Regions from separate parts of the Pelagerythrobacter marinus genome, predicted to be linked through region 4. Evidence: riboswitches for the same ligand, from Rfam matches in the RefSeq annotation. Region 4 holds a riboswitch; each other region holds the start of a gene.
The links. A riboswitch is a leader RNA that binds a small molecule or an ion and turns the genes downstream of it on or off. The one in region 4 is predicted to bind cobalamin.
Positions count from the first base shown of each region.

Region 1: linked by a shared signal. The riboswitch ahead of T8T98_RS12295 (ABC transporter substrate-binding protein) and the one ahead of metE (5-methyltetrahydropteroyltriglutamate--homocysteine S-methyltransferase) in region 4 are both predicted to bind cobalamin.
Region 2: linked by a shared signal. The riboswitch ahead of T8T98_RS12900 (TonB-dependent receptor plug domain-containing protein) and the one ahead of metE (5-methyltetrahydropteroyltriglutamate--homocysteine S-methyltransferase) in region 4 are both predicted to bind cobalamin.
Region 3: linked by a shared signal. The riboswitch ahead of T8T98_RS05075 (TonB-dependent receptor plug domain-containing protein) and the one ahead of metE (5-methyltetrahydropteroyltriglutamate--homocysteine S-methyltransferase) in region 4 are both predicted to bind cobalamin.

Region 1 is NZ_CP139719.1:2,494,876-2,500,437, forward strand. It holds gene T8T98_RS12280 (lysozyme family protein) at 93-977, shown strand; gene T8T98_RS12285 (flagellar biosynthesis protein FlhA) at 1,004-3,175, shown strand; gene T8T98_RS12290 (sigma-70 family RNA polymerase sigma factor) at 3,172-3,891, shown strand; cobalamin riboswitch at 3,940-4,152, shown strand; gene T8T98_RS12295 (ABC transporter substrate-binding protein) at 4,319-5,212, shown strand; gene T8T98_RS12300 (FecCD family ABC transporter permease) at 5,209-5,562, shown strand, end outside.
Region 2 is NZ_CP139719.1:2,623,653-2,629,097, forward strand. It holds gene T8T98_RS12890 (cobalamin-binding protein) at 1-917, opposite strand, end outside; gene T8T98_RS12895 (hypothetical protein) at 919-1,473, opposite strand; gene T8T98_RS12900 (TonB-dependent receptor plug domain-containing protein) at 1,485-3,629, opposite strand; cobalamin riboswitch at 3,594-3,825, opposite strand; gene T8T98_RS12905 (hypothetical protein) at 3,984-4,466, shown strand; gene T8T98_RS12910 (hypothetical protein) at 4,514-4,798, opposite strand; gene T8T98_RS12915 (hypothetical protein) at 4,953-5,445, opposite strand, start outside.
Region 3 is NZ_CP139719.1:1,057,725-1,063,286, reverse strand. It holds gene T8T98_RS05075 (TonB-dependent receptor plug domain-containing protein) at 1-1,791, opposite strand, end outside; cobalamin riboswitch at 1,882-2,091, opposite strand; gene T8T98_RS05070 (cell wall hydrolase) at 2,281-3,399, shown strand; gene T8T98_RS05065 (hypothetical protein) at 3,631-3,984, shown strand; gene T8T98_RS05060 (putative bifunctional diguanylate cyclase/phosphodiesterase) at 4,140-5,562, shown strand, end outside.
Region 4 is NZ_CP139719.1:1,857,428-1,862,989, forward strand. It holds gene T8T98_RS09020 (phospholipase D-like domain-containing protein) at 1-200, opposite strand, end outside; gene T8T98_RS09025 (hemerythrin domain-containing protein) at 216-704, opposite strand; gene T8T98_RS09030 (metallopeptidase family protein) at 855-1,247, shown strand; gene T8T98_RS09035 (PilZ domain-containing protein) at 1,244-1,555, opposite strand; cobalamin riboswitch at 1,685-1,915, shown strand; gene metE (5-methyltetrahydropteroyltriglutamate--homocysteine S-methyltransferase) at 2,270-4,558, shown strand; gene T8T98_RS09045 (hypothetical protein) at 4,658-5,071, opposite strand; gene T8T98_RS09050 (hypothetical protein) at 5,061-5,528, opposite strand.

The DNA of each region.
Region 1 (5,562 bases), 640 kb from region 4:
CGCCGCACGGCGGGCCGCCCAGGCGGGCCTGCGCCCTTTTTGGCACACCTCTTGCTTGAGACCCGGCGAGTTCAACCACGCCGGGGGCAGTCTTGCCAGAGGTCACATCAGTTCAGCGCAGCGCGGCATCGGGCGACGCCGTCCAGGCGTCGATCGCCCGCGCTTCTGCCGCGACCGGGGTCGATTTCGACTACCTGCTCGCGCAGGCGAAGATCGAATCCAACCTCGAACCCCAGGCCCGCGCCCGCACCTCGAGCGCATCGGGCCTCTACCAGTTCATATCCTCCACCTGGCTCGAGACGCTTGATCGCCACGGCCGCACGCACGGGCTGGACTGGGCCGAGGCGGCGATCACGCGCAGCGGCGGCCGGGCGACGGTCGGCGATGCGGGCCTGCGTTCGCAGATCATGGCCCTGCGCTTCGATCCCGAGGTCGCCTCGCTGATGGCGGCCGAGCTTGCGCGCGACAACGCGGGCGAGCTGCGCGGCTTCCTGGGGCGCGAGCCCGACCATGCCGAGCTATACCTCGCGCACTTCCTCGGTGCCGGCGGCGCCAAGAGCTTCCTCGGCGCGCTGCAGGACAACCCGCTGACGCCGGCGGCATCGCTGTTTCCCAAGGCGGCCGAAGCCAACGGGGCGATCTTCTACAAGGGCGGCCGCGCGCGTTCGGTGGCCGACGTGATGGACCTCGTGCGCGGCAAGGTCGAACGGGCCAAGGCCGGCGACGGGATCGCGCCCGGCATCGCCCCGGCGGCCGGTGCGGCCCTGCCCGCGCCCCTGCCCGCGACCCCGGCGGCGGCCTTCACCCAGGCCCGGCGCAGCTTCGCGGGCGAGCCCGCGGATGGCGGCCGCCCGGCGCCGCGCCCCTCGATGGCAGAGACCCTGCAGGCGACGTTCGGCGGGTCCGGCGCGCTCGGCGGCCGGGCCGCCCGGCAGGTCAATGAAGCCTACGGCAAGTTCAGGGCGTTCGGGCTGTGACCTGGCGGACCTTCCTCGCGCCCTCGATGGCGCTGCCGGTCGGCATTCTCGCGGTCATCGTGCTGATGGTCGTGCCGATCCCGCCGGCCATGCTGGACCTGTTCTTCGTCCTCAACATCGCGCTCTCGGTCGCGGTGCTGATGGCGGCGATGAACGCGGAAAAGCCGCTCGATTTCTCCTCTTTCCCCTCGGTCCTCCTGTTCGCGACGCTGATGCGCCTGGCGCTCAACGTCGCCTCGACCCGCGTCGTGCTGATGAACGGGCACGAGGGCGAAGCCGCGGCGGGCAAGGTGATCGAAGCTTTCGGCGCCTTCCTGATCGGCGGCAACTTCGCGGTCGGCCTGTTCGTCTTCATGATCCTGATGATCATCAACCTGGTCGTCGTGACCAAGGGGGCGGGCCGCGTCTCCGAAGTCTCGGCCCGTTTCACGCTCGATGCCCTGCCCGGCAAGCAGATGGCGATCGACGCCGACCTCGCCGCCGGCCTGATGACCGCCGACGAGGCCAAGGCCCGCCGGCGCGAGATCGCGACCGAGGCCGATTTCTACGGCTCGATGGACGGTGCCAGCAAGTTCGTGAAGGGCGACGCGATCGCCGCACTGCTGATCCTGCTGGTCAACATCATCGCCGGCTTCGTTCTGGGCATGGCGACCCACGGCCTGACCGCGGGCGAAGCGGGCCAGGTCTATGTCACCCTGGCCGTCGGCGACGCGCTGGTGGCGTCGATCCCGGCGCTGCTGCTGTCGATCGCCGCGGCGGTCATCGTCACCCGCGTCGCGGATTCGCGCGACCTGACCGGGCAGATCGGCGGCCAGCTGGCGGAGCCGGGTATCTGGCTGCCGGTCGGCTGCATCCTGGCCGCGATGGGCATGATCCCGGCCATGCCGCAAACCGTCTTCCTGCCGCTCGCGGCGGGGGCCTTCGCGCTCTGGCGAATGCTCAGCAAGCGCAAGAAGTTCGTGCCCGCCGAAGAGCCGGAGCCTGCCCCCGATCCCACCCGCATCGCGATCGGCGACGTGTCGGAACAGGCGCTGGTGACGGTCGAGCTCGGCTTCGGGCTGGTCCACCTGGCCGACGAGAAGCGCGGCGCGCCGCTCGTCGCCCGGTTGACCGGGCTGCGGCGCCAGCTGTGCCAGGCTTTCGGCTTCGTCGTCCCGCAATTCCGCATCAAGGACAGTTTCGACCTCGCGCCCGATGCCTACCGCGTCACGCTGGGCGGGGCGCCGCTCGGCACCGGCAAGCTCAAGGCCGACCGGATGCTGGCGATCGACACCGGCGAGGCCGGCCGCCTGGCCGAAATCCCGGGCGAGGCGACGCTGGACCCGAGCTTCGGCTGCCCGGCGATCTGGATCGAGCCGGCGGCGCGCGATCTCGCGGTTGCCGAAGGCTACCTGGTGGTCGATGCCGAAAGCGTCGTGGCGACCCACGTCAACCAGCTGCTTTCCGCCCGGCCGCAGGAGCTGCTCGGCCCCGACCAGGTGCGCGAGCTGCTCGACATGGTCCGCGAACGCAACGCGCAGCTGGTCGAAACGATCACCCCGCAGCCGCTGTCGCTGGCCGCGATCACCCGCCTGCTGCGCGCGCTCCTGGCCGACGGGATCACGCTGGCCCACCCGATACCGGTACTGTCCAGCCTGTCGCAGGCGGCGCAGCAGACCACCGACCACGAAAGGCTGGTCGACATGCTGCGCGCCGACCTCGGCCCGATGCTGGTCGGCAGCCTCTGCCCGCCCGACCAGCGCCTGCCGGTCATCACCCTGGCCGCCCAGCTGGAGGAAATGGTCGTCGGCGGAATGCAGGACCCGGCCAGCGGCGCAATCGTGATCGAGCCGGACCTGGCCCGGTCGATCGGCGAACGGATCGCCGCAATCATGGCCGAGCGGCCCCATGGCGCGGGCGCGCCGGCGCTGATCGTGCAGCCGCGCGCGCGCCGCCCGCTCGCCGGCCTGCTGCGCCTGCGCGCGCCGGGCTGCACGGTCCTGTCGATCAACGAATTGCCCGTCTCCCAGCCGATCGAGGTGATCGCGGTTGTCGGGGGCGAGGACGATGGCGCCGCGCAGGCCCCGCCCGCGCAGCCTGGCGCCCAGGCCCCGGCCCAGGCCGCCGCAGAGGCCGGCCCGCAGGACGCCGCACAGCCGGGGCCGGGCGCAGGGCCCGCAGCGGGCATGGAGATGAAAACGGAGGCGATGGCCGCATGAAGCTCGATCATACCCAGTTCGCCGCGGCGGAAGCCTATCGCGGCAACGTCGGCGACCGGGTGACCCGGTTCCTGCCGATGGTCCGCAAGCTCGCCTGGCACCTGTCGGGCAGCGGCGGCCCGACGATCGACGTGGACGACCTGATGCAGGCCGGCCTGGTGGCCCTGACCGAGTGCGCGCAGAAGCACGATTCGCCCAGCGACGACGGTTTCGCCGCCTATGCCAAGCTGCGCGTGCGCGGGGCGATGGTCGATCTCCTGCGCAGCGCCTCCCCCGACTCGCGCGGGGCGCGCAGCCGCCGGCGGCAGCTCGAGACAACGCGGGCGAAACTGCGCCGCTCGCTCGACCGTGAACCCTCGGCCGCCGAGCTGGCCGAAGCGCTGGAGATGCCGGTGAAGGAATTCCTGCAGTACGAACGCGATCTTGCCGAGACGCGGCTTGCCTCGCTCGACGAATGCTACAGCGAGACCGACGCCGCCTTCGCCTCGGCCGAGCCGGACGCGGAGCGGCAGGTCCTGCAACAGGAAGACCGCGAAAGCCTGGTCGCCGCGCTGTCGGCGCTGGGCGAGCGGCACCAGCTGGTCATCCAGCTCTACTTCGTCGAGGAACTGAACCTGTCGGAAATCGCCGCCGTGCTGGATGTCAGCGTGCCGCGGGTCCACCAGCTCAAGGCCGCCGCGCTGGCGAGGATGCGCAAGGCGATGGAAGCGGCGTAGAGGCCCACCTTCGCGGCCGGGGAAAGATTGACAAGCCCGCGCCGCCGCCGCACTGGTCGGAGCGACGGTTCCGCGCGCGCCCAGGCACGCGCGGCGAAGAGGGAAGCCGGTGCAAGGCCGGCGCTGTGCCCGCAACTGTAAGCGGGGAGCCCCGGGCCACCGCGTCACTGGCCGCCCGCGCTTTCATGCGGGCGCGGCCGGGAAGACGGCCCAGGGCGCCGATCCGCGAGCCAGGAGACCTGCCGTCGCGTCGTTCGTCCGGGGGAGCCGGGTCAGCTCCAGCCGACGGGAAACCGCGTTTCCCGCAGCAGCGACAGCCACCGGCCGGGTTCCCGGCGCCGGGCCCTGCCCGGCGGGCCATGACTGTCCAGGGCCGCGCGGGGGACCGGAATCCCCCTGCCGGGCCACCGCCGGGGAAGTGCAGCCCATGCCATGGATGTCGCGCATCGCCTGCCGCGCCCGGCGCGCCGCGCGGGCGCTGGCCGTGCTGCCCGCGATCGTTCTGGCGGCCTGCGCGGGGCCCCCGGCGCAGGTAGAGCGCCCGTCCGGGCCGCCGCAACGGATCGTCAGCCTCGATTACTGCGCCGACCAGTACGTGCTGCGTTTCGCCGAGCGCGGCGCGATCGCGGCGCTTTCCCCCGATGCGGCCAAGCCCTTTTCCTACATGCGCGCGCAGGCCCGCGGCCTGCCCACGGCGCGCCCGCGCGCGGCGGACATTGCCGCGCTGCGGCCCGATCTGGTCGTGCGCTCCTACGGCGGGGGGGCGGACGTCGTGCCGTTCCTCGCCGATCTCGGCATCCCGGTGGTGCAGATCGGCTTCCCGCAGACCCTGGCCGAGGTGCGCGCGGAAGTGGTCCGCCTGGCCGATGCCCTCGGCGCGCCCGAAGAAGGGCGACGGGTCGCGGCAGCGATGGATCGCCGCCTTGCCGCCCTGCCCCCGCCCGCCGCCGGGCGCGCGCCGGCCGCGCTCTACATGACGCCGGGCGGCGTGACCTCGGGCGAAGGAACGCTGGTTCACGAGGTCCTGCGCGCAGCGGGGCTGGCGAACTTCCAGGACCGGCCGGGGTGGAACGCCCTCCCCCTCGAACGGCTCGCCTACCAGCGGCCCGACGTGATCGCGGCCGCTTTCTACGACGGCGCGACGGGGCAGACCGACCGCTGGAGCGCGGCGCGCCACCCGGTGGCCCGCGCGCAGCTGGCCGAACGCCCGGTCGTCGCGCTCGAAGGCGCCTGGACCAGCTGCGGCGGCTGGTTTCTCGTCGATGCGATCGAGGCGCTCGCCCGGGCCCGAACCGGGGTGAGCGAAGGGGCCACGCGGTGAAGGCGCGCACGAACATTGCCCTCGGCGCCCTCCTTGCCGGGGGGATTTTCCTCGCGCTCCTCCTCGGCTCGGTCGCCCTCGCGCCAGGCGCGGTGCTGGGCGCGCTTGCCCTGGGCGGGGAAGCCGGCGACGTGCTCGTCGTCTGGCAGATCCGCCTGCCGCGCGCGCTGGCGGCGGCCATGGTCGGCGCGGCGCTGGGGATGAGCGGCGCTGCGCTGCAGGGGCTGCTGCGCAATCCGCTGGCCGAACCGGGCATTCTCGGCGTCTCGGCCACGGCCGCGCTGTTCGCCACTTTCGTGCTGTTCTTCGGCCTCGCCGGCACGGGGCCGCTTGTCCTGCCGCTGGCCGCA
Region 2 (5,445 bases), 770 kb from region 4:
ATGACCATCCAGTCCCGTCCCATTTCGAATGCGCGAATTGAGCTCGTCCCGAGCAGCTGCGCAATAAGCTCGGCAGATTCGACGAGCCGTGGGCCGGGCCGATTGAAATAATGATGGCCATCGACGGCGAAGACCTTTCCTTTGCGAACCGCGGTAAGGTCCTTCCAACCGGAGCGGTCGACGAGCGAACCGAGATCGGCGAGTGTCTTCGGCAATTGATATCCGCAGGGCATAGCGACGATCAGCTCGGGATCGGCGGCGATCAAGTCGTCCCATTCCAGCCACGGGGAATGTTCACCGGCTCGCGCGAATAACGGACGACCGCCGGCCGCCTCGATCAGTTCGGGCACCCAGTTTCCTGCCGCCATCAGCGGATCGATCCATTCGATCGCGGCGACGCTTGGACGATCTATCCTCCGCCCTCGGTTTTCGGCCAGCCCTGCCATGCGCCGTCTCAAGCCGTCGACCACCGAAGATGTCCGCTCGGACAATCCCGCCGCTTCGGCGACCTTGGCGAAATCGCCCCACACATCCTCCAGCGTGTCGGGCGCCAGCGAGAGCAGGACCGGTGCGGTTCCGGTCCACTCGCTCAGTGCCTCCTCCAGATCGGCAGGGGTAACCGCGCAGACCGCGCATTGCGACTGCGTCAGGATGAGGTCGGGCCGCAGGTCGCGCAGCAGCGCGGTGTCGACCTCGTATACCGACAGACCCTGCCGCACGATTCCCTGAACCCGGTCGTCGATCTGGCACGACGTCAATCCCTTCTCCAGCTTGGTGGACGTGACGACCGGCAACCCCTTTACGGATGGCGGATAGTCGCATTCGTGAGAGCGACCTACGAGGTTCTGTCCCAACCCGAGCGCGACGGCGATCTCGGTCGCGCTCGGCAGGAGAGACACTATCCGCGGATGCGCCATGTCAGGCGAGCCGCAGCCGCGGCGTGGGTCCGAAGAGTTTTGGAGCGGTGCTGGTAAGGATCCAGTAGGCGCCCGAAAGTCCTGCGAACCACAGTGCATCGTTCGCGAAGATCTGCCCCACGATCGGCATCGCGAAGGTCTCGGTTCCGCCTACGACCAAAGTGAGCCCGAAGAGCGCAGCCTCGTAGACGAAGAATCCGATCAGAAAGGCACTCAGCGTCCGAAACGAACTCAGCTCGTCACGTTCGCCCATGACGGCGGCACCTGCAAGCATTGCCAGAACCGATGCGATGCCGAGCGCACCGCCCCAAGCGAACGCATAACCCGTATGCGGGTAGCCGAGAACGGTGAACCCCAGCACCTGGTTGGTCGCCCAGATCGCGAGGATCGTCGCCAGCGCGAGCGAGCGGTGCATGGTCGCGGCGGTCACGATCGCCAGAGCCACGAACGGCATCATGCAGGCGGCGGCCAGCGATCCGCCCACGGTCGCCAAGGCGAGTGTGACAGGCCATGCGAACCTAGCAGCCTCCGACTGCGCCGTGATTTCATCCGTCATCGAAATTCTCCCTAGAAGCGTGCGCGCGCGCCGACGGCGAACGAGCGTCCCGGCGTCGCGAAGCTGAAGACATCCTCGTAGTCGGCGGCCGTCAGGTTCTCGACCCGGCCGAACAGCTCGACATTATCCATGACCCTCACGTCGGCGGCGACGTTCAGCAGCAGGTAGTCGTCCAGTTGCACGCGAACCGGCACGAAGGAGGGATCGATGAAGGCGCTGTCGATCGTCTCGCCATTGTAGCGCGCGACGAGCGTGACCCCTCCCGCATCCCCGGGAACGCGCCAGTCGACGGCCAGACTGGCGGTATGCGAGGGCCGACGTACCTCGCGCGTGCCATTCTCGCGGGAACGCAGATAGGTGTAGGCTCCATTGACGCGCCAGGCCTCGCCCAAGCGCGCCTCGCCGGACACTTCGACACCGTTTCTTTCAGAGACGGTGTCGCGATTGCTGGGGCTGGCGACGAAGTTCGGGGGCGGAAAGGAAGTGAAGATCTCGTCGTCCAGTTCGCTTTCGAAATAGGTGACCCCAATCGAAGCGCGCTCACCGAACAGCGATTGGTCTATCCCGATCTCCCATCCGCTCGACTTCTCGGGCCTCAAGTCGGGATTGCCTATAAAGCGACCGTCGACGAAACCGTAGAGTTCGTAGAACGAGGGGTTCTTCACCCCCGATCCTGCTGCCCCGCGCACCCGCGTAGCCGCAGCGATCCGATAGCTCGCCTGAAGTCTGTAGGTCGTCGTATCGGCGAACTGGTCGTTCCAGTCCCTGCGAATCGAGGCGGACGCGCTCGCCCGGTCTCCCAGATCGATCGCATACTGGCCGACGAGGCCGATATTGTCGATCTGCCGACGACCGGTAAATGCGAAGCCGGTCGGATCGGTGTTACGGAACCGTTCGCGTTCGACGTCGAGAGCCGCCGTGACCCGGTGTGTGAGACCGCCAGCTTCGATACGCAACGTCGTATCGTAGGACCCTTTCAGCCTCTGCCCTTCACTGCCGTAGCTGCGTCCAGTCGAAGCGAAACCGTCGCGCCGGGTGTCCGCGATCTGTGCCGACAGCGCATGGGTCCAACGATCGTCGAGCAGGTCCACCTCGCCCCGCACCAGCGCGTAGACAGCCTCGTTCTGGAAACGGTTGCCGGGGCTATCGACCTGGAATCCGAACGTCGGGCTTGCCGGATCGGAATCGCTGTCGTTGAATTCGGCATCGGTGCGTGCGTAGCGCAATACGCCGGTAAGGCGTGCATCGGACGTAGGCGCGAACGTCGTCTTGAGAGACACCGCACCGCTGTCGTTCGCAAGGTCGCGCGTGCCGCCGCGGGCGCCTGGCGTGCCATCGGTGGTGTTGAGCGTGGCGGACAGCGCATAGTCGAGATCGCCGCTATATCCGGCGATCCGGGCAGCACCGTTCAGCGTGCCGAACGAACCGGCTTCGATACGCGCGGCCGCCCCGGGAGCATCGCGGCCGCCGAGCGTGATGTACTGGATGACGCCGCCGATCGCGTCCGATCCGTAGATCGCGCTCTGCTGCCCGCGCAGCACCTCGATCCGCGCCGCCTCGTCGGCGATGAGCGTTCCGAAATCGAATTCGCCAGCGTAGGGGTCGGACACCTCGATCCCATCGATCAGGACGAGCGTATGATTGGCTTCGGCCCCTCGCAGCCGGATCTGCGTCTGGCCGGGAACCCGCCCGACCGCGACACCCGGGACGTCGCGCAGCACGTCGGACACCTCGCGCACTTGCCGCCGATCGAGGACCTGCTGGTCGAGGATCGTGACCGATCCGCCAACCTGATCGATCGGCACGGGATCGGTCGCGCGGTTCCCGGTAACGACGATCGAGGTCGTGGAGGTTTCAGGATCGGCATCGGGATCGATCGTTTGCGCGAGCGCCGGACTTGTCAGGAATGCGGAAGACAGAAGCAATAAATGAACGTATTTCATAGACACGAATTTCCAGGGCGCCAGGCGACTTGGCCGGAGCGTCCGCGCAAACGCGGTCGACGAGACTGCCAGGGGACGGACGCGTGCATCCCCCGGCGGTCCTGCCGATGCGGCTCCAACCGCTACTCGTCGCCCAGACGAAATTCGTTTCGCGCCCGGCCAATCCCATGAGCCCGGCAAGAGCGACACGCACCGGTCGGTCTCCTGGCTCACGGGTCACTGCACGCGACATACCTTCCCAGACGGACATCGCCGCCCAGTGGTCGTGGAGCGAACCCCACTCATGTCACGCGCTCGCCGCTTACAGTTGCAGGGACAGCCGCAGAATTGGCCCGGCAAGACCTCACTGCGTTCCCGTTACCGGCACGCACTATCGGCGAGCGATTTCGCCGACGCTGGACGCTCTAGACTTCACCCGAATGTTCGGCAAGCATGAGCTTGCATAGTCGAGCGACCAATCAGCGCGCTCACTCGGGAGCTTGAAGAACGGATGGCTGGAAGAACTATCGGTGCTGTAACGGCGGACTTAAGTTGGTAATGTTGCCCGGACCAAAGTGGGAAACGCCATTGGAGGCCAGAACCTGGCTCATCGAACAGCGCCGCGTATTGAAGTGGTCCCATAAGGACGTGGAGAAAGCCTTTTTTTCATGCGCGGTCAAAAGTGATCTTTATATTGGACCCGGCGGAGGCAGCAGATTTGATCGGGCTACGGAAAAGCGCGTGGCTCGATTCGAACGGGAAGGCGACGCTATCCCGGATTGGATGTTCTGGATGCCTCTTGTCGTTCAGCACGCGCAGGTCGCGTATGAAGATCGCTGGGACTGGGAACGCGAGAACATCCCGCAACACAGCGATGTCAGGCGCGAGCGCGAAGAAGAGGAGTATTACGCTCGGCTGTTCGAGCTCAACGATCAGGAGATCGCTCTCTTGTCTCGCTTTCGAGAAATGGACCGCGACGAGCGCGAGGTTCTCGGGGCGATGCTTGAACCACAAACCTTTTGCAAAATCAGAGCTTCACTGGCGCGAAACTCCAACGGCTCGAAACTCTAAGCGGGCCATTCGCTTCAAGGTAGTTTCGAGCAGCCGGCGCACGGCGATCAGTCTGTGTCATCCGGCCAATCGTCATAGCTGTCCGGCAGATGGCTCAGATCCTCAGGCGGGGTCATGAACTCTTCTCGCTCCATCTTCGTCATCATGTCGGTCCGGATGCTCTTCTGCAACTGCTCGTCCCAATCGGGAATTGCAGAAATGCGCACCAGCATCACTTCGACTTCACCGTTATCATAAATCTCGAACGTCCGCGTCTTCGCAAGTTCGACATAATTGCCGAGATCCTGCGCGAGCTCGTCGACCGAGATGCGAAAACATGCATGTGGTTTCATGGGATCAGAACCTTTCGATTGCTTACAACAATCCCGCCGACCGCTGAGCCGTGTGGGCGATGCGGTCGGGCAGGCAAAAAGGTTCGTGAGCGTGATAGCCAATCGGGCGCGGAATGGAAGCCCCGCTCGCAGCTTTCGATGAAAGCGCGCTCTTCTAGCGTTCGAGCTGACGCATCAGATACCCCGCGCCTGCCGGCGTGACATTCACAGCGATCGCGAGCTTGTTGCGTGTCAGCGAAGGCAGTGCGACCCGCAGCTCGGCCGCTTCGGCGAGCCGACTGCGCCTGGTCCGCTGGAAACGCGTGCGCAGATCGCCCACATCCCGCTCCATCCGACAAAGCGACCGATAGGCGGCGGGAGCTTGTTCGGCGATGCAGTCCGCGACCGCCGCGGTCCATTCCTTCGCCGAACCGCACAGGAACTTCTGTCGCGGTACCAGCGAGGGAAGCGTATGCGCCGACAGTCCTGACCGCCGCAACATGGCCGGGACCATGAGGTAGGCGAGCCAGGCCTTGGGATGGTCGTGGTTGAAAGCGATCTCACGGCCGTCCGGTAGCCAAGCGACCAGGCGGGTGTGATCGGCGGACCTGTCGATCAGTCGACCCATCTCCGCCATGCGTGCGCCGATCGAGGCGAGCGTAGGTTCG
Region 3 (5,562 bases), 800 kb from region 4:
CTCGCCGAAAGGCAGCGCCGCGCGCAGGCCCGCGAGGGCATAGCCGTCCAGCGGCGTCAGGTTGCTGGCATTGTCGAACGAATCGCTCACCAGCCGCACGTCGCCGCCGAGCGTGAGCCCGGCCAGCCGGCTTTCCCAGTCGGCCGACAGCGTCAGCGTGTGGCGCGGACGGCGGGCGAGGACATTGCCCTCGTTCGCCGAACCGGCGGTGCGGTTCTCGGTATCGACCCAGGCATAGACCGCGCGGGTCACCCAGCGATCGGACGGGCGCGCACCCAGTTCGACCTCGATCCCCTCGGCCCGGACGCGGCCGATATTGTCGTAGAAGCCGAACGGGCGATCGGCGCAGAGCGGGGCCGGGTTCTGCCAGCAGCTGGCGAACTCGATCTGGTTGCGCGCATCGCGGCGGAACGCGGTGACCGCGCCGTAGAAGCGCGTGCCCGACAGCGACCGGTCGCCGTGGACCAGGCCGATGTCGTAGCTGGTGCTGCGTTCGGGCTGGAGCGCCTCGTTCCCGTAATCGGAATAGAGCTGGTAGAGCGTCGGCGCCTTGAACCCTTCGCCCACGCTCGCGCGCAGGCGCAGGTCGCCGGCCAGGGCATAGCTGACGTCCGCGCCGAAGCTCGTCTCGCTGCCGAAGCGGGCGTGATCGTCGAGCCGGGCGCCGGCATGGGCCGAAAGCGGCCCCATCTCGATCCCGAGCTGGGCATAGGCGCCGAAGATCCGCGTGCTGTGCCGCGCGTCGTCGGTCAGCGTGCGATAGTCGCTCCACTCGTTCTCCGCCCCGAAATTGACCAGCAGCGGCCCGATCGGGCGCCATTCGCCGCGCAGCTCGACCCGGTCCGAATGGCCGTCGCTGGCGAAAGTCGGATCGTCCACACCCTCGCTGCGGTTCGCGCGCTCGGTATCGGCGAAGGAATAGGCGGCGCTGACGAACAGCGGCCCCGCGTCGTAGACCGCGCCGGCCGATGCCGAGTACTGGCGCGTGTGCTGCGTATCCTCGGTGTCGGCCAGCGCGTAATCGGGCGGCGGGAAACCGTCGAGATCGAGGTCGCCCTCGGCCCAGCGGCCGCGTGCGAAGACCTCGAACCCGGGGGTGAGGTAGAGCCGCCCGTGGCCGTTGACGGCCCATTGCTCGAAGCCGTCGGGCTCGGTGCCGCTGGCCGCCTGGGAGAAGCCGTCGGTGCGGTAATAGCTGGCCGATCCGCCGAGGAACCCGGCCGTGCCGCCGACGCCGCCGGAAACCGCGCCGGTCAGCGTATCGCGCGATCCGTACTCGGCGCTCGCCTCCAGCCCGGTTTCGCTGCGCGTGCTGGCGACCAGGACCCCGCCGATCGCGTCCGAGCCCCAGATCGTGGAGTTCGACCCGCGCAGGACCTCGACCTTGCCGAGGTTGGTGGCGAGCAGGTTGCCGAAATCGAACCCGCCGCCGGGCGCCGCCGGGTCGGACACGCGCACCCCGTCGACGATGACGAGGAGCTGCTCGCCCTCCGCCCCGCGCAGGCGCACGCCGGTCACCGCGCCGGGGCCGCCGTTGCGGCTGAACGACAGGCCGGGAACGCGCTCCAGCACGCGGGTCAGGTCGGCGCCCTGGACGCTTTCGATCTCGTCCCGGCCGATCACGGTGACCGGCTGGCCGGTGTCCTCCACCTCGATCCGGGTGCCGGTGGCGGTGACGGTGATCTCGGTCTCTTCGGGCCGGAACTGGCCATAGGGGTCGGCTGCGTCCTGCGCTGCGAGAGGCGCGGAGAGCGCAAGGATGCTGGTGCCGAAAATCAAGTGGTTACGCATGGGATACTCCTGTCACGAACGAATGTCGCCCATGACGGAACGGGGGCGCATGCCCCTTCCGCTTGCTTCCGGTACACCCCGCCCGGCAGCACGAACGACCGTCGGCGGGCAGGTCTCCTGGCTCCCGGATCGACGCGCCGCGCTTCGCCTTCCCGGTTTGCCGGTGGCCCGGTTCCCCAGTGGCTTGCCGAACGGGCACTCCCCGGTCACAGTTGCGGGGGCAGCGGGGGCTTCTACCCCCTTCCCTCTTCGGTCCGCCGCCTTGCGGGCGGGCGGACAACCCGTGACGTGCGGCGGCCCTTAGCCGCGCCGTCGGGCCCGGGCAAGCGGGGCGCGCGTTAACCTCTCGCTAGCCACGCCGCTTAACCGCCGCTTGCGACCTGTCCCGCCAAGGGACGGGGGAGACGGCGCGTTCGCAGTTCATCATTTGCGCTGCTACGCGCCCGGGGCGCGCCCGCACCCGGCGGCGGACAACCGAAAGGACGCAGCTTGCACCACGGCCCGGCCAGGACCGATCGCACCCGCCGCAAGCCGGCGAGCGCCTGGTCGCGCCTGCTGCGCGGCGGCCCGGCCGGGCGGCATCGCGGGCGGCGCATCCTCGCGGTCGCCGCGGCGCTGGGCGTGCCGGCGATGGCCGCGCCGGACGACTGGCACGCGTTCGGCCAGCCCGCGGCCCAGCCCGCGCCGGCAGAAACCGTCCGCCCGATGCCGTTCGAACGCGCCGGCCATTCGTTCCCCGGTTCGGCGTTCTACTTCCTCGAAGACAGCCCGCGCGTCGTGCCGTCGGCGCGCGACGACCTCGCCGCGGTGTTCGACCCCACCGGCACCGGCGATGGCGAGGCGGCCGAACTGGCCGCGGCGCGCACCGCCGGCCCGGCCGCGCGCAGCTTCATCGGCGGCGGCAGCGCGATCGACCGCGCCCGCGCGCTGCATTGCCTGGCCAGCGCCGTCTATTACGAGGCGGCGAGCGAGACCCTGGGCGGGCAGAAAGCCGTCGCCCAGGTCGTGCTCAACCGCGTGGCGCACCCGACCTATCCGAACAGCGTGTGCGGCGTCGTTTTTCAGGGCAGCGAGCGCAGCACCGGCTGCCAGTTCACCTTCACCTGCGACGGCTCGCTCGCGCGCAGGCCGGTCAAGGCGGCCTGGGACCGCGCGCTGCGGGTCGCGCGGCAGGCGCTTTCGGGCGACGTCTATGCCCCGGTCGGCCTGGCGACCCATTACCACACGATCTGGATCAACCCCTACTGGGCGCCGAGCCTCGACACCGTCGGGGTGATCGGCGCGCACCGGTTCTACCGCTGGCGCGGATCGGCCGGACGCCCGGCCGCCTTTACCGCCGCCTATCGCGGGAGCGAGCCGGTCGCGGCCGCCCCGCGCGGCGATGCCGCCGGCGCCGCGCTCGCCGCCGCGCGCGACGTGCCCGCGCCGGGCCGGGCCGTTCTCGACACGCGCGCCGCCAATCCGCCCCTCCCCCCCGGCCCCGCGCCTGCCGGGCAGGCCGCGCGACCGGGCGAAGGCGCGGCCGACGCCGCCGGCGGCAACCTGCCGGGCGGCGGCGGGGTGAAGCCCGAATATGCGAACAGCGGGCGCTGGATCGCCCGCCCCTGAGGCCTTTTCGGAAGGGCTTTTCGCAAGTCTTTCCCGCAAGGCTTTCTTGCCAGCCGGTCGCTCGCGCCCCTTTGCTCTGGGGCCTGCGCCCCGATCGGGCGCAAATCGTTAAAGCGGCGGAAACCCTAGGGCAAAACCCCTGCTTAGGGCTGCCGCGCCTAGAGCGGCGCGCAAGTCGCAACCCGCCTTTGCCGTCAGCCGCGAAGAGCATACCGGAAGGCCTACCTTGTCATGACGGTCCATTTCGCCGCATCGCGCCGTTCGACGCAGAGCCCCCTTGCCCGCGCGCTGAGCCGGCGCAAGCCCGGTCGCGCGGCGAATGACAACTGCACCGAACGGGGCAACGACCGGATGCTGCATGCCGCGCTCCACCACTTCGCCCGCCATGGCCTGGGCGCCGCGCGCGAGGCGCGCCGCCAGGCCGAGCGCGCCTTCTTCGCCGGCGACCGCGCATCGTACGACTGGTGGCACGGCATCTGCCGCACGCTCGACGCGCGGCTCGCCCGCGGTCTGGAGCGGACGACGGCCGCCGGCCTGCGGACCGAGGGGGTCGCGCCCTCGGCGCCCGAAACCCTCCCGCAGTAGGGTTTCCACCGCCTTCCAGCGGCCACCGGCAAGGGGTGTAAGGCACCTCTTAACTATGCGGTGACCAATTTTGGGGTAACGGTGTCTTCATGGCGAGCTGCGAACCCCGGGGGAAGGTCACCAGGGCCTTGTCCTATTTCCAGAAAGGCGATGCGTTGTCCGAACGCGTCCGCCGTATCCTCGTTCGCACCCTCTATACCCAGCCGAGCAGCCTGGCCGCCGGCGCGGCGAGCGGGATCGTCTCCTCGCTGGTCGTCGCCTACGTCAGCGATTCCACGGCCATGTACGGGCTCAGCGCCGCGCTGTGTCTGGTCGCGGCGGTGCGCGTCATGCTCGCGTTCGGCATTTCGCCCGACAGCGATGCCAGCACCAGCACGCTGGAAAAGATCTACGAGGTCGGTGCCTTCACCTATGCCCTCCTGCTGGGGACGGCGACGGCGACCGCGCTGATCCTCGAAGTCGATCCGGCGGCCGAGGTGATGATGGCGGCCAACGCGATCGGTTACGGCATCGCGATCTGCGCGCGCAACGCGGGCCGCCCGGTGATCGCGATCGGCCAGCTGGTCCTGGTCTGCGTGCCGATCAGCCTCGCCTGCCTCTATCTCCAGTCGCTGCCCTTCCTGGTCTTCGCGATCACGATCCTGCTGATGGTCCCGGCCATGGCCTCGATCACGATGAGCGTGTTCCATCTGCTGCGCGACAATATCGCGGCGGCCGAAACCAGCGCCCGGCTGGCGACCAAGATGCAGCAGCTCGCCCGGACCGATACCGTCACCGGCCTCGCCAACCGCGCCGGGCTGAACCACGAGATCGTGGAGAAGCTGATGGAGATCGACGAGGACCAGATGATGGGCCTGATCTGGATCGACCTCGACCGGTTCAAGGAAGTGAACGACCTGCTCGGCCACCCGGTCGGCGACCGCGTGTTGCAGACGGTGGCACGGCGGCTGCAGGAAATCACGCCCAGCGGCACCACGGTCGCGCGCTTCGGCGGCGACGAGTTCATCGTCTTCTGCGAGATCGAGAGCCGGGCCGACTGCATGCGCCTGGCAAGCGAAGTCCATGCCGAGATCATGCGCCCGGTGCGGATCGACGGCGAACGGCTGGAAATCGGCGCCTCGCTGGGCGTCGCCGTCCTGCCCGAGGATGGGCCCGATGCCGACAGCGTGATGCAGGCCGCGGACCTCGCGCTCTATCACGCCAAGGTCAACGGGCGGCGGCAGACCTGCTTCTTCGACAGCTCGATGAGCCGCGACCTCGCCCGCCGGCGCGAGATCGAGGCCGAACTGCGCAGCGCGATCCAGAAGAACGAGCTGTCGATCTTCTTCCAGCCGATCGTGGACCTCGCGACCGGCCGCATCCGCACGTTCGAGGCGCTGGTGCGCTGGTTCCACCCGCAGAAGGGCGAGATGCGCCCCGACGAATTCATCCCGGTGGCCGAGGAAACCGGGGTGATCGTGACGCTGGGCAACTGGATCACGGCCCAGGCGGCCAAGGCCGCCGCGCAGTGGCCCGAAGACGTGACGATCGCGGTCAACCTGTCCTCGCTCCAGATCAAGGCGCCGGGCGCGGCGCTCG
Region 4 (5,562 bases):
TGGATGCGGGTGTCGAAATCCCAACCGACCAGGAAGATGCGGTGGCGCGCCTTCAGCATCGCCTGCTGCATCAGCGCGAAATAATCGGCCGCGTCGACGATCACGCTCGCCCGGTCGGCATGGGCATAGCGCCAGACGCCGGGCTCCTCCGGCTCGTCGTCGAACTCCGGTTCGGCCGCCTCCGTTTCCCGTGCTGTCACCCCGCCCCCGACGCTTTATTCCTTGGCGTCTTCCAGCTTCTCCGGCGTGACTTCGGCATCGGCCTTCTCCTCGCGCTTGCGGCGTTCGAACACCGATTCCATGTGTTCCTCGTCCTCCCGGGTAAGGTGATCCTCGAAATCGGGGAAGTGGTCTTCCTCTTCCTCGTCGATGTGATGGCGATAGCGGTGCTCGAGTTCCTTGAACTTGGACAGCCAGGCGCCGGAGGACATGTCGGTGGCCGCTAGGTCGTTCAGCATCTCGTCGATCTCGTGATGCTCGGCCACCGAATGGCGCGTTTCGTCGGTCGTGTCGGGCTTGCGCAGCATTGTCGAATAGAGCGCCTGCTCCTCGGCCGCGGCGTGGCTCTTCAGCTCCTTGGTCAGCTCGGTGAAGAGCCGCCGGCGTTCCTCGCTCTCGCCTTCGGTTTCGAGCAGCCGGTCGAGCAGCTCGCGGTGGCGATCGTGATCCTGTTTCAGTCGCGCGAAGATTGCCTCGGCGGCCATGGGCGGTTTCCTCCTGTTGCCTGCCGGATGGAATGGGCGAACCGGTGCTTTGTTCCGCGCGCGCCCGGGGGTGACTATCGCGCCGCTCCGCCCCATATGCGGCGCATGGAGCGATTTCGCGAGCCGCCCTCCGCTGCGGAGATGGAACGCATGGCCGGCGCCGTCGTCGCGGGCCTGCCGGAGGAATTCCGCGAGCCGATGCGCGCGGTCGTGGTGCGGGTGGAGGAGTTTGCCACCCGCGAACAGCTCGATTCGGTCGGCATTCGCAGCAAGTGGGACCTGACCGGCCTCTACGAAGGCCGCCCGCTGGACGAACAGTCGATCTGGGACCCGGGCGACCTGCCCCCGGTCATCAGCCTGTTCCGCCAGCCGCTGGTGCGCGAATGGCGCGAGACCGGGGTCGATTTCGGCGACCTCGTGCGCCACGTCGTGATCCACGAGGCCGGCCACCACTTCGGCTTTTCCGACGAGGAAATGCACTGGCTGGAAGAAAACGCGGGCGACGCGCATGGTCGGCCCGGGACGGAAGGCGAAGGGGCCTAACCTTCGCCGGCCAGCTGGCTGCGAATGTGGTCGAGCACCGGGCCGTAGATCGGGTCGTCGAATTCCACCCCCACCGTCTGCCCCTGCGACCAGCGGACGACCGCGGTGATCGGGCCGATCGGGCCGATACGGATGGAAATGCGCGTGCCGGCCGTCAGCGATCCGAACTTGTCGTAGAAACGACAGCCGTGCTCGGACAGGTCGAGCACGCGGATGTCCTTGGGCACGCCGCGACCCGTCCGGTAACGGCCTTCCACCGTTACGCCGTGCCGTTCCTCGCGGCGAATTTCGCCATCCCTTTCGGACATTCGCCGATTGTGCGCCCTGCCCGCTGCGGTGGCAACCTCGATTTCGTTCCGCACCCGACATCAAGACATGCCGACATCAAGACATAAAGAACTCTTTATATTGCGCTTGACATGGCGATGCCCGTCGGCTCTTGTCCGCGCTGTCGAGGTTCCCCGCCCGCGGCCCGTGCCGCGCGGTGGGGCTAAGACGGGAAGCCGGTGACATTCCTCCACGAATGGAATCCGGCGCTGCCCCCGCAACTGTGAGCGGCGAGCGGCAGCCCCACCAAGCCACTGGACCTGCCCCGTGCAGGGCCGGGAAGGCCGGGGCCGGCGCGACGACCCGCGAGCCAGGAGACCTGCCTGCGACGCGATAACGTTCTCCGGACGGGGGTTCCTCCGGCGGACGCGCAAGGTGCGGCGCCCCTGCCCGGGGTGCGCCGCGCCGCCCCCTGCGCGCCCGCCGACCGGCCCTTCGTCCCCCGATGCGAAAGGTGCGCGGACAATGCCGACCACGACGATTTCCCCCATCGCGCCCCTGCCGGTTCGCGCGACCTTGCCGACACGCAGGACCCTGCCCCTCCGGATGGCCCCGCCCGGCCGAACGCTCCCGCCGGGCCGAATGACCAGGCGCGCCGGGTCTTCCTGACGCGGCGCGCGCCCCAGCGACCAACCGATCGATTTTATTTCACCAGCAACGGCCGGGGCTACGCGCGCGGCCGGAGGAGACGATTCATGCCTGTCACGACCGCCAATCTCGGCTTTCCCCGCATCGGCCCGCGCCGCGAGCTCAAGAAGGCGCTGGAAGCCTTCTGGGCCGGCCGGATCGACGAGGGCGCGCTGCGCGACACCGCGCGCAGGCTGCGCGCCGCGAACTGGGCGCGCCAGCGCGACGCGGGGATCGACGTGATCCCCAGCAACGATTTCTCGCTCTACGACCAGGTGCTCGACACCAGCGTCATGCTCGGCGCGATCCCCGCGCCCTATCGCGCGCTCGGGCCGCAGGATTCGCTGGCGGTCTATTTCGCAATGGCGCGCGGCACCCGTTCCGATCAGGGCGGCGACCTGCCTGCGCAGGAAATGACCAAGTGGTTCGACACCAATTATCACTTCATGGTCCCCGAGGTCGGGCCGGACCAGGATTTCACCCTCTGCGCCGCCAAGCCGCTGGGCGAATTCGCCGAGGCACTGGCGCTCGGCCACCGCACCCGGCCGGTGCTGCTCGGCCCGGTGACCTGGCTGCTGCTGGCGAAGTCGAACCAGGCGGGCTTCGATCCGCTCACCCTGCTGCCCGCGATCCTGCCGCTCTATCGCGAGCTGCTGTCGCGGCTGCGCGCGGCCGGCGCGCAATGGGTCCAGATCGACGAGCCGGCGCTGGTCCTCGATCTCGACGAGCGCGCGCGGGCGGCCCTGCGCACCGCCTATGCCGCGCTGTGCGGCCCCGATAGCCCGCGGATCATGCTGGCGACATATTTCGGCGGGCTGGCGGACAACCGCGAACTGGCCCTGTCGCTGCCGGTGGACGGGCTTCACCTCGATCTGGTGCGCGCGCCCGAACAGCTCGAACCGGTGCTCGACGGCGCGCGCGAAGACCTCGTCGTCTCGGCCGGGGCGATCGACGGGCGCAACGTGTGGAAATGCGACCTGGCGGCCCTGCTCGACCGGCTCGGCCCGGCGGCACGGGCGCGGCGCGAGATCCAGCTTGCCCCTTCCTGCTCGCTGCTCCACGCGCCGATCGACCTGGCGCTCGAGACCGAGCTCGACCCCCAAGTGGCCGAATGGCTCGCCTTCGCGGTGCAGAAGCTGGAGGAACTGGCGCTGCTGCGCCTCGGGCTCGAACATGGCCCTTACGTCATCGCCGACGAACTGGCGGCCAATGCCGATGCCATCGCCGCGCGCCGCGGCTCCGCGCTGACCAACGATCCCGCGGTGCGCGCGCGGGTCGCCGAGGTCGCGCCCGACTGGACCCGGCGCGCACTGCCGGTGGAGCGGCGGCTGGCGCGCCAGCGCGAGCGCCTGCGCCTTCCCTCGCTGCCGACCACGACGATCGGCTCGTTCCCCCAGACCGAAGCGGTCCGCAAGGCCCGCGCCGAGCACCGCAAGGGCACGCTCGACCAGGCGGGTTACGACGCCTTCCTGCGGGCCGAGACCGAGCGGGCGATCCGCCGGCAGGAAAGCCTCGGCCTCGACGTTCTGGTGCACGGCGAGTTCGAGCGCAACGACATGGTCCAGTACTTCGGCGAACGCCTCTCGGGCTTCGCCTTCACCCGCGCCGGATGGGTCCAGAGCTACGGCTCGCGCTGCGTGCGGCCGCCGATCCTCTACGGCGACGTGGCACGGCCCCGGGCGATGACGGTGGACTGGTGGCGCCATGCCCAGGGCCTGACCGAACGGCCGGTGAAGGGAATGCTGACCGGCCCGGTCACGATCCTGCAATGGTCGTTCGTTCGCGACGACCAGCCGCGCGCCGAAACCTGCCGCCAGATCGCGCTGGCGATCAGGGACGAGGTGGCCGACCTGGAGAAGGCCGGCGCGCGGATCGTCCAGATCGACGAGGCCGCCCTGCGCGAAGGGCTGCCCCTGCGGCGCGCGGACTGGAACGACTATCTCGACTGGGCGGTCGCGTGCTTCCGCCTGGCCGCCGCGGTCGCTGCGCCCGAGACGCAGATCCACACCCACATGTGCTATTCGGAGTTCAACGACATCATCGATGCGATCGGCGCGATGGATGCCGACGTGATCTCGATCGAGACGGCGCGCTCGAAGATGGAACTGCTCGATGCCTTCGCCACCTGCCGCTACCCCGCGCAGATCGGCCCCGGGGTCTACGACATCCATTCGCCCCGCGTCCCCTCGACCGATGAAATGCGCGCGCTGCTGGTGAAGGCGCGCGGCGCGTTCGACCCGGGGCAGCTGTGGGTCAACCCCGATTGCGGGCTGAAGACTCGCCGGTGGGAAGATGTCGAGCCGGCCCTGGCCAACATGGTCGCCGCCGCGCGGCTGGTGCGCGCCGAAACCGGTTGAAGCCCGGGCCGGCAGGCGAAAGGGCGGCGCAGGGCGGGCGGCAGCGTGCTGGCCACCCCTGCCCTCGCCGCTTCCCCTACCGGGCCGGCGCGCGGCGGGTCAGCTGACGCCGGTCGCCATGTGCCGCATGAGCCGGCGGGCGGCGGACCAGATCGCGTGGCGCGCGCCGGCGCCGATCATGTCGCGCACGAAATCGTCGAACCGCGCGCGCTCGCCCCGCGCCGCGGCGGTCAGGAGATCGACCAGCAGCATCTCGTCGTAGCTGAAGGCAGACTGGCACGGCGGGTTCAGCACGATCCGCTCGGGCCAGGCGTGCCCGGCCTCGTCCATGAAGACGTGGAAACTGTGCACGGCGCAGAAGGAGCCGAGGTGGCTCGCCAGCCGGCGATGCGAGTAATCGCCCACCCGCCGCGCGACATGAGTGTAGCGCATCGCGCAGACCAGCCGCGCGTGGAGCGGGGTGACCGTCCTGAGATCGGGCGTGCGTGTCAGCTGCGCCAGGTCAAAGGCCATGGTGCGCCTCCCGCGCAACGCCGCGCGTGCCGAACGGGCACCCGCCGCGCCCCGCGTCCGCCGCGGCGGGCAGGCCCGCGCCTTCGGCGATCGAGAAAGCGCGGCGCACGACCATCGCCGCCCAGCAGATCGCCCCCGGCAGCCCGTGCGGGACCTGCCGGATCGTCGCCCCGCCGTGCAGGGCGGGCGCCAGCGACACGATGCCGAGCAGCGCGCGCTCGTCGGCCGAGAGCCGCGCGCTGCAGCTGCGCTCCGCCTGCAATGCCCGCCCCAGGTGGGCCTCGACCAGTTCGAACAGGCTGGCGCAGGCCGGCGCGGTCTCGTCCGGAAGGCCCAGCGGTACGACGATCTCGCGCATTCGGTGCAGCCCGCCGCGGCCGGCGCTGCGCGCGGCGGCCCAGGCGCGGAACAGCCGCACGATCAGCCCCTGCGCGAATCTCTCTCGTCCCGATGCCATGCTGTTCACCCACTTGCTTAGTTGCGAGTGATTT